Regions from separate parts of the Leclercia sp. genome, predicted to be linked through region 1. Evidence: predicted binding sites of a transcription regulator. Region 1 holds the regulator's gene; the other holds the start of a gene.

Evidence for each region. Region 1 encodes PhoB, which activates phosphate uptake and scavenging genes when phosphate is short. Its sites were predicted from a motif close to CTGTCATAAAACTGNCNNAT; they were not measured.
Region 2: uvrB (excinuclease ABC subunit UvrB) is a predicted target of PhoB. The motif match lies at 2,618-2,637, and genes of this name have one in related genera.

The regions. Positions count from the first base shown of each region.
Region 1 is NZ_DAIQCE010000002.1:333,246-338,495, forward strand. Features, by position in the region: gene brnQ (branched-chain amino acid transporter carrier protein BrnQ) at 1-999, opposite strand, end outside; gene phoR (phosphate regulon sensor histidine kinase PhoR) at 1,409-2,704, opposite strand; gene phoB (phosphate response regulator transcription factor PhoB) at 2,726-3,415, opposite strand; gene sbcD (exonuclease subunit SbcD) at 3,610-4,815, shown strand; gene sbcC (exonuclease subunit SbcC) at 4,812-5,250, shown strand, end outside.
Region 2 is NZ_DAIQCE010000017.1:51,967-57,216, reverse strand. Features, by position in the region: gene yvcK (uridine diphosphate-N-acetylglucosamine-binding protein YvcK) at 1-204, shown strand, start outside; gene uvrB (excinuclease ABC subunit UvrB) at 350-2,365, opposite strand; gene V7Q49_RS22215 (ABC transporter ATP-binding protein) at 3,112-3,810, shown strand; gene bioD (dethiobiotin synthase) at 3,749-4,474, opposite strand; gene bioC (malonyl-ACP O-methyltransferase BioC) at 4,467-5,222, opposite strand; gene bioF (8-amino-7-oxononanoate synthase) at 5,206-5,250, opposite strand, start outside.

The DNA.
Region 1 (5,250 bases):
CAGACCCAGATTCGACACCGCCATCGAGAAGCCGCCGAGGATGAACACCAGCGTACGATAAGAGAGCGGAACGTATTGAGCAAAGAACTCCGCACAGGCACAGGTCAGGCCAACCGCCGTCACCAGACAGGCCAGGAAGATCAGGATAGCCAGCATCATGCTGCCCGCGCCGCCAAAGGTGTGCTGCACGTAGGCATGCAGAATCGCCGCACCGTTCGCGCCCTGGTCAACCAGCACGCTGCTGTCGGAACCCAGACGGAACAGCGCAAGATAGAGCAGTGCCAGACCCGCACCCGCCATCAGGCCAGCCCAGACGGTGTAACGGGTCAGCAGACGCGCTTCGGTCACGCCGCGGGAACGCGCAGCGTTAACGATCACGATACCGAATGCCATCGCGCCCAGCGTATCCATGGTCAGGTAGCCGTTCACGAAACCGTTAGAGAAAGCGGCGTTCTGATAGGCCTCGGTGGCGGAGCTTAATGGGCCAGCAGGCCAGATAATCGCCGCTACCGCCAGCACCAGCAGGGCCAGAATCTTCATTGGGGCCAGGAAGTTGCCCACGGTATCCAGCAGCTTGCCAGGATAGAGCGACACCAGGATCACGATAGCGAAGTAGACCAGGCTGTAGATAAACAGCGGCAGCGGGCCATCGCCGGTCAGCGGGGCAATCCCCACTTCAAAGGAGACGGTCGCGGTGCGCGGGGTAGCGAACAGCGGGCCAATCGCCAGGTAGCAGACCACGGCCAGCATCACCCCGGCCACTTTACCAATAGGCGCGCTGAGGCTGTCGACGCCGCCGCCAACTTTGGCCAGCGCCACGACGGTCAGAACCGGCAGGCCCACAGCGGTGATCAGAAAGCCGATCGCCGCGGTCCAGACGTGTTCACCCGCCTGCAGGCCAACCATAGGAGGAAAGATGATGTTGCCTGCGCCAACGAACAGCGCAAATGTCATAAAGCCCAGAGCGATGATGTCACGCGATTTCAATTGATGGGTCATAAAACCTTACTGCCTGTGGATGTGGTGTTGAAAACGTTGAATTTTTCGCTATCCCATGCGGAACAAAACAGCGGAAAAAATGTGCAATGTCAGCGGGAAATGCTCCCCTGCTGCCGTGGTCAGGAATATTTTTTCGATTTACCACGCAAATACAGTCTGTCCGACGATATCAGGAGGGCAATTTAAACGCTTATAACGTTTAAAGGCAATATGGGATCGCAAAACCAGAACAATATGCCAGGTTGAAAGTGAGACCTGAAACATTACACCATTTATCAGAAAAACCCATGGCTAATCATGCGAACAAAAAAGCAACAGGCGTATAAAATTTACCCGCGCTTCGGTTGACTGCAAAGCAAACAGGCCAGCTTTCGCTGGCCTGTGGCAATATCTGATTACAGAGACGCTGTCAGGCGCTGTTACTGGCAATCAAACGTTCCGGGATCACGAAACTGAATCGCGTGCTTTTGCCCGGCGTGCTGACGATATCGAGACGGCTGTCGTGGTGATTGATGGCGTGTTTCACAATAGCCAGCCCCAAACCGCTGCCCCCCGTCTGGCGGGAACGGGCTTTATCCACCCGATAAAAACGCTCGGTCAGGCGGGGAATATGCTCCGGGCCAATACCGGGGCCATCATCTTCCACGCTGAACTCCGCTCCCGTGGGCGCATGCTGCCAGCGCACGGTAATATGGGTGCCCGCCGGGGTGTGATTCACCGCGTTATAGACCAGGTTGGAGATGGCGCTGCGCAGTTCATCATTACTGCCGCGCACCTTAAGGCTGTTATCCACCTCAAAGGTGATCTGGTGCTGCTGCTGGCTTAAGGTTTGCGCCTCACGCTCCAGCATTCGCAGCATCATCGGCACGTCGATGGTTTCATTGAGCGCCAGGGTTGGCGCGGCCTCAATGCGGGAGAGCGTCAGCAGCTGCTTCACCAGCCCTTCCATCCGCTGCGTCTGCTCGCGCATGGTCTGGAGCGCTTTTTCCCGCGGCGCGCCCTCGAGCGTCTGCTCCTGCATCATCTCCAGATAGCCCTGCAATACCGTCAGCGGAGTGCGTAACTCGTGGCTGACGTTGGCGAAGAAGTTGCGCCGCGCCCCTTCCAGCTGGTGCATTTGCGTTACATCGCGCGCCACCATCAGCCACTGTTTGTCGCTGTAGGGCATCACGCGGATCTCCAGATGGCGACCGGTGTTCAGCACCAGATTGTGCGGGCGGGTGAAATCGCGTTTTTTCAGGTACTGCGCGAACTCGGGATAGCGCAGCAGGTTGAGGATATTCTGTCCATTATCGTCCGGCCAGCGCAGGCCCAGCAGCTGTTGCGCCAGCCCGTTGCACCAGAACATCGCTCCCTCTTCGGTGGTAAGCACCACCGCATCGGGCAGAGACTCCGCGCCGCTGCGAAAACGTTTGATCAGGCTGCCCAGCTCGCGTCGGCGTTTTTTATTACGCATCTGCATCTGGTGCAGGCCATACAGCAGCGGTTCCCAACTGCCGCTTCCCGGCGGAGGGGTCATGCTTCTGTCTACCCACAGCCACCATGAAAGGCGGAGCAGATTCCAGAAGTGCCAGACCAGCAGTCCGGTGACTGCTGCCAGCAAAAACCAGGGGAGATAACCAAAAACGGCCCCGAGGATCAGGGCCGGGATACAGCAAAGGACCAGTTCAAAACAGAGCCTTTTCCATGACAGCCGTTCCAGCACGCGTCACACTCCTGTCATTGTTCAGAAACGGGTAGAGAAACGATAACCCGTGCCGCGGACGGTCTGTACCATGCGATCGTGACCGCTGGTTTCCAGGGCCTTACGCAGACGACGAATATGCACATCCACCGTCCGGTCTTCAACATAGACGTTAGTGCCCCAGACATTATTGAGCAACTGCTCGCGGCTGTAGACGCGTTCCGGGTGGGTCATGAAGAAGTGCAGCAGTTTGAATTCGGTAGGCCCCATATCGAGGGGATTTTCACCGGTCATCACGCGGTGCGAGGTAGGATCCAGGCTCAGGCCCTGCATCTCAATCACCTCTTCCACCGCCATCGGGGAAATACGGCGCATCACCGCCTTGATACGCGCCACCAGCTCTTTCGGTGAGAAGGGTTTGGTGATGTAGTCATCCGCCCCGGTCTCCAGACCGCGGACGCGATCTTCCTCTTCGCCGCGGGCCGTCAACATCATCACCGGGATATCGCGGGTTAAGGCTTCACGTTTGATATGTTTGATGAATTGCAGACCGGAGCCGCCGGGCAACATCCAGTCGAGCAGGATCAGATCGGGCCAGGGTTCGTTGAGCTGATTCACCGCGCTGTCGTAATCTTCGGCTTCTACCGGTTGAAAGCCATTTTGTTCGAGCACGAAACAGACCATTTCACGAATGGGTGCTTCATCTTCTACGACCAGAATACGTCTCGCCATACTTAGCCCTGTCTTATTTAGGTTACATGTTTGTAATACGGCGTCATTATGCGTCAGATTTATGACAGATTTATGAAAAACCTGCCCACCCATCAAGGCAAGCCGTTGTTTTCTGGCCGCCCTGATTGTAGCGGTTATCTTCCTTCCCCTGAATGTTTATAATCCCGCTTACTTTTTTTTGCCACGGATCTGTTATGCGCATACTTCACACCTCGGACTGGCATCTGGGACAGAACTTCTACAGTAAAAGCCGCGCCGCCGAACATGAAGCGTTCCTCAACTGGCTGCTTGAGATGGCGCAATCCCACCAGGTTGACGCTATCCTGGTGGCCGGGGATATCTTCGACACCGGATCGCCGCCCAGCTATGCGCGAGAGCTGTATAACCGTTTCGTGGTCAACCTGCAGAAGACCGGATGTCATCTGGTGATTGTGGCCGGCAATCATGATTCCGTGGCCACACTGAATGAATCCCGTGAAATTCTTGCATTTCTTAACACCACCGTGGTCGCCAGCGCCGGTCACGGGCCACAAATTCTGCGCAAACGCGACGGGACGCCCGGGGCGGTGCTCTGCCCGATCCCATTCTTACGCCCTCGCGACGTGATGAAAAGCCAGGCGGGCCTCTCGGGGATCGAGAAACAGCAGCAGCTGTTAGCGGCCATCACCCACTATTATGCCGATCAGTATACTGCCGCCTGCCAGCTTCGCGGCGACAGCGTCCTGCCGATTATTGCCACCGGACACCTCACCACCGTCGGTGCCAGTAAAAGTGACGCGGTACGTGACATCTATATCGGGACGCTGGATGCCTTCCCGGCGCAGCATTTCCCGGCGGCCGACTATATTGCGCTGGGCCACATCCACCGCGCACAGAAGATTGGCGGCTGCGACCACATTCGCTACTGCGGCTCCCCCATTCCCCTCAGCTTTGATGAAACCGGCAAAAGCAAATGCGTACATCTGGTGAGTTTTGACCAGGGTAAGCTCAGCGCCGTCGACGCCCTGGAGGTGCCCATCACCCAACCGCTGGCGGTGCTGAAGGGCGATCTGGCGGCCATCGCCGCCCAGCTGGAGCAGTGGCGTGGCGTGGAGCAGACGCCTCCCGTCTGGCTGGATATCGAAATTGCCACCGAGGAGTACCTGCACGACATGCAGCGTAAAATTCAGCACCTGACGGAAGACCTGCCGGTGGAAGTGCTGCTGGTGCGGCGCAGTCGCGAGCTGCGCGAGAAGCTCCTCGCCAACAGCCTGCGTGAAACCCTCAGCGAGCTGCGGGTGGAGGAAGTTTTTGAGCGCCGCCTGGCGCAGGAGACCCTTGATGATGCGCAGCGGGCCCGGTTAAACGAGCTGTTCAGCCATGCCCTGCACGCCCTGGATAACGAGGAGGATAACGCGTGAAAATTCTCAGCCTGCGTCTGAAAAACCTCAACTCGCTCAAGGGCGAATGGAAAATCGACTTTACCGCCGAGCCTTTCCTCAGCAACGGCCTGTTTGCCATCACCGGCCCGACCGGCGCCGGGAAAACCACCCTGCTGGACGCCATCTGCCTCGCGCTGTACCACGAGACGCCGCGCCTCAACACCGTATCGCAATCGCAAAACGATCTGATGACCCGCGACACCGCCGAATGTCTGGCGGAGGTAGAGTTTGAGGTTAAAGGGGTCGCCTACCGCGCTTTCTGGAGCCAGAACCGGGCGCGCAATCAGCCGGACGGCAACCTGCAGGTGCCGCGCGTGGAGCTGGCCCGGTGTGAGGACGGCAAAATCCTCGCGGATAAAGTAAAAGATAAACTGGAGCTTGTCGCCTCGCTGACCGGGCTGGACTATGACCGCT
Region 2 (5,250 bases), on a different contig from region 1:
CTGCCTGCTAAGCTGGCGCTGATGGAGCAGTACGTCGGGAAAAAGATTATCGATGCGGTGGTGGTCGGGCCTGGCACTGATGTATCGGGCATGGAAGGCCGGGTGGTGGTGCAGGAGCCGCTCGAGGCGAGCGATATCAAGTACCGCCATGATCGGCATTTACTGCGCGTGGCGCTGGAGAAGGCGGTGCAGGCGTTGGGGTGAGATTGTGCGGCCTTTAACGCCCGGTGGCGCTGCGCTTACCGGGCCTACAGGCCGTGCGGTCTGGTGCCCTCATCCCGGCCTTCTCCCACAGGGAGAAGGTGCAAACCCTAAAAATGGCAGCCAAAGGCTGCCATTTTGCTTTTACCTAGGACGCCGCGATAAACAAGTCCCTGAGCTGGTGAAGCTGGTCGCGGATCTGCGCCGCCTCTTCGAACTCCAGATTCTGCGCGTGCTGCATCATCTGCCCTTCCAGTTCGTGAATTTTCTGCTGCAGCGCTTTCGGCGTCAGGGCAACGGTATCGGCCTCCACCGGTGAGCGTGACTTACCGCGTCCCTTGGCTTTGGTTTTGGCGATGTTCTGGCCGAGCGCCAGGATATCCACCACCTTCTTGTTCAGACCCTGCGGCGTGATGCCGTGCTCTTCGTTGTAGGCCTGCTGCTTCTCGCGGCGGCGTTCGGTTTCGCCAATCGCTTTTGCCATCGACGGGGTGATCTTGTCGCCGTAGAGAATCGCTTTGCCGTTAACGTTACGCGCCGCACGACCAATGGTCTGGATAAGTGAACGCTCGGAGCGCAGGAAGCCCTCTTTATCGGCGTCCAGAATCGCCACCAGCGACACTTCCGGCATATCCAGCCCCTCTCGCAGCAGGTTGATCCCCACCAGCACGTCGAACTCGCCGAGGCGCAGGTCGCGGATGATCTCCATGCGCTCCACGGTGTCGATATCCGAGTGCAGATAGCGCACCTTCTCGCCGTGCTCCTCGAGGTATTCGGTCAGGTCTTCCGCCATGCGTTTGGTCAGCGTAGTGACCAGCACGCGTTCGTTGATGGCGGCACGGGCGCGGATCTCCGACAGCAGGTCGTCTACCTGGGTGCCAACCGGACGCACTTCAATAATCGGATCCAGCAGGCCGGTTGGACGGACCACCTGATCCACCACTTCGTCGCCGGATTTCTCCAGCTCGTAGTTGCCCGGCGTCGCGGAAACGTAGATGGTTTGCGGCGCCAGCGCCTCAAACTCTTCGAACTTCATCGGGCGGTTATCCAGCGCGGACGGCAGGCGGAAGCCGTACTCCACCAGGGTCTCCTTACGCGCCCGGTCGCCGCGATACATCCCGCCAATCTGCGGGATGGTCACGTGGGATTCGTCCACCACCAGCAGGCCATCCGCCGGCAGGTAGTCAAACAGGGTCGGCGGCGCCTCGCCCGGCCCGCGCCCAGAGAGATAGCGCGAATAGTTTTCGATACCGGAGCAGTAGCCCAGCTCGTTCATCATCTCGAGATCGAACTGGGTACGCTGGCTGATGCGCTGCTCTTCCAGCAGCTTGTTGTTCTCCAGCAGGGTCTTGCGACGATCCGCCAGCTCAACTTTGATATCTTCCATCGCCTGCACGATACGCTCGCGCGGGGTCACGTAGTGGGTTTTCGGGTAGACGGTGAAGCGCGGAATAATCGACTCTACGTGGCCGGTGAGCGGGTCAAACAGCGACAGCCGCTCCACCTCTTCATCAAACAGCTCCACGCGCAGGGCGAAGTCGTCCGACTCCGCCGGGAAGATGTCGATCACTTCACCGCGAACGCGGAAGGTACCGCGCTGGAACGCCTGATCGTTGCGGGTGTACTGTAACTCGGCCAGACGCCGCAGGATGGCGCGCTGATCGATAATCATCCCCTGAGTCAGGTGCAGCATCATCTTCAGGTAGAGATCGGGATCGCCGAGGCCGTAGATGGCGGACACCGAGGCCACCACCACTACGTCGCGACGCTCAAGCAGGGCTTTGGTGGCGGACAGACGCATCTGCTCGATATGCTCGTTCACCGAGGCGTCCTTTTCGATAAAGGTATCGGAGCTCGGGACGTAGGCTTCGGGCTGATAGTAGTCGTAGTACGAGACGAAGTACTCCACCGCGTTATCGGGGAAGAACTCTTTCATCTCGCCGTACAGCTGTGCGGCCAGGGTTTTGTTGGGCGCCAGCACCATTGTCGGGCGCTGCAGATCGGCGATCACGTTGGCGACGGTAAAGGTTTTACCCGAACCGGTCACCCCCAGCAGCGTCTGGTGTGCAAGCCCATCCTCCAGCCCCTCTTTCAGACGGCGAATCGCTTCGGGCTGATCGCCAGAAGGACGGAAAGCGGAATTCAGTTTGAACGGTTTACTCATGAACGGCGACCTGATGATGATTAATACGGCAGGTGAGTAATTTTACTCCTGATGGCTATTTTTGCCAGTAAATTATACTGGATATAAAACCAGTAACATCTGCGCCATTTTGTGCCATCACCAGTGGGAATCAAGCAATGCTGCGCAAAATTTCGGCTGCGACGGGATAAAATTCCATCAGGGGTGGGTTATCCCCAGAATTTTTTGATTTTTAACATTTGTCAAGGCGAGCCGCCGGTCTTTAGCCCAGCAAATTGACACTTTGATGACAATGATTGCTTTTATTTAACGCGTTGATCTGCAATGAAGTTATCGAAAAGACGCGTTTCGCAGCAATTCAGGCGCAGGCCGCGTATTCTCTCGCTTACCCTGTGTTTTCTAACTCTAATGCACATGGTTATCCACAGGAATAGTGGATAACTGCCTCCAGCCCATACGGAACGTGACTCGGCCCGTTCCCGGTTTTTGCCCACAGCGCGGCGGTAAAAAATTTTTATCGCCTAATTATGGCGATCTGATGACAAAAATCAGCTAACGAAATGGTGAGGGACTGCTCACATTTTAACCAAAATGGTACCTGCACCAGGCACACCATACGGGGCACCGATGCAGTGCATCTCCCTGCCCTCGCCGCGCTGTTTTTTGAACCTAATCCGAAAAAAGCAGGTTTAATCGCCGTTTTTAGGGCAGTGGCAAGAGTCTTGCAGAGTATCAGGGGACACCGATGCCTGAAAAGGAGCACTACCATGTTAAGCCTGCGCGCCGTAAACCAGTATTACGGGGATCGCCACACCCTGTGGAACGTTGACCTCGATCTCCCGCCCGGCGTCTGCACTGGCGTTGTCGGGCTGCCCGGGATGGGGAAAACCACCCTTGTGAACTGTATTGCCGGCCTGCTGCCCATCGCCAGCGGCACCATGGTCTGGCACGAACCCCCCGGTGCATTACACCAGGCCGGAACGGAAATTAGCTTTGTGCCGCAGGACAGGCGGATCTTTTCGCAGCTGACGGTAGAGGAGAATCTGCATATTGCGCAGATGGCGAAAGGCGTCGCGGGCGGAACGGTGAGCCGCGACGTTTTTGAGTTCTTTCCGGAGCTTTACCCGCTGCGCCAGCAGCGGGCCTCGGGCCTGAACGACGACCAGCAGTACCAGCTGGCGCTGGCAAACGCCCTGGTGACCCGCCCTCGCCTGCTGATCCTCGACGAGCCCAGCCACGGCACCGGCCAGCTGTTTACTCTCAAGCTGGCGCAGCTGCTGCTGAGGTTCAACCGGGAGCTGGGGTTATCGGTGCTGCTGGCCGAGCAGCACCTCTCCCTGATCCGTCGGGTGGCGGATCGCTTTTGCCTGCTTTATCGCGGGCGCAACGTGGCCCAGGGCCGGGTCAGCGAGCTGGATGACCCGCTGATTGCCCACTGGATGGGGCCGACGGCGTCAGCGCAGTAAGGGAGAGATATTGCCCGACTGCCGAAGTGTCAGCCGCATCGCCCAGCCACGGGATCTCGCCCAACAGCGGTGCAGGCAGCACGCGCCGGAGCGTCGCCATGTATTCGGTATGACGTTTACCGGGCGGCACAACGCCGTTCGCCACCCAGCCTGCAAAATGCAGCCCCGCCTGCTGAATCGCCTGCGCGGTCAGCATCGCGTGGTTGATACAGCCCAGCTTCACCCCCACCACCAGGATCACCGGCAGGCGTTCGGCCAGCACCCAGTCGGCGAAGGTCTGCTCCTGCGACAGCGGCGTGAACCAGCCTCCCGCGCCTTCCACCAGCACCCAGTCGGCACGGCTCTCCAGCGTGCGTAACCCGGCCGAAAGCGTGCTGAACAGGATCGGGCGCTGCTCATCAGCGCTGATGATGTGCGGCGAGGTGGGCTCCGCAAAGGTATAAGGGTTTACGGTCGGGTAGCTCAGCGCCACGCTGCTGTTGCGCTGTAACGCCAGCGCATCGCTGTTGCGCAGCCCTTCGGCGGTCATCTCGCTGCCCGACGCCACCGGTTTGTAGCCGGCGGTATTACGGCCCAGCGCCCGCGCCGCCTGTAGCAGGGCGGTACTGGCGACGGTTTTACCGACCTCGGTGTCGGTGCCGGTGACAAAATAACGTTCAGTCACGTTCGATAATTCCATGAAAAAGTTGATAAGAGAGCGGGAATTGCCCCGCCTGCTGCGGCCAGGCCTGCGCCAGCTGCTGCAGCTGGCCGCGCGTCAGTGGCCTCCCGGCCCGCCCGGCGTGCAGATGAGTAGCACCGATCCCCTTGAGGGAATGCATCGCGCTGAGCGCATCGTCAAACAGCAGGGTGACGGTCTGGACCGCGCAGCGGTACTGCCAGCGCGCCAGGGCGTCGTTCACCTGCTGCCCGGTCAGAAAGCGGTTGGCGTGCAGCTGGGTGTCCACCGCCTGCCAGGCCTGATTCAGCTCCGGCAGCGAGCCGTTGAGCAGCGTGGTGAAGGCCACCTTGCCCCCCGGCTCGGTCACCCGGTAGAGCTCGGCCAGCGCCTGCGGCAGGCTGGCGCACCATTGCACCGCCAGATGGCTCCAGACCAGGCTGAACTGGGCATCGGCCAGCGGAATGGCTTCGATATCGGCCTGCAGATAGCTATCCGCCGCCTGGTTGCGGCGCGCTTCCTCCAGCATCGGCGCACTGAGATCCATCGCCGTAACCACGCTCCCGGCCTGACGCCAGGCCAGGCTGTTACTTCCGGGCCCGCAGCCCGCGTCCAGCACGCTGACAAACCGGTGCTCTGCGAGCAGGGCCCGCAGCCCGTCTGCGCTTTGCCGCTGGAGTGCGTCGTGGCGCGAGTAGCTGTGCGCCGCCCGGCCAAAGGCGGCGGCAATCGCCTGTTTATTCACCTGCGGCATGCAGCGCCTCCAGTAACGCGGTGATATC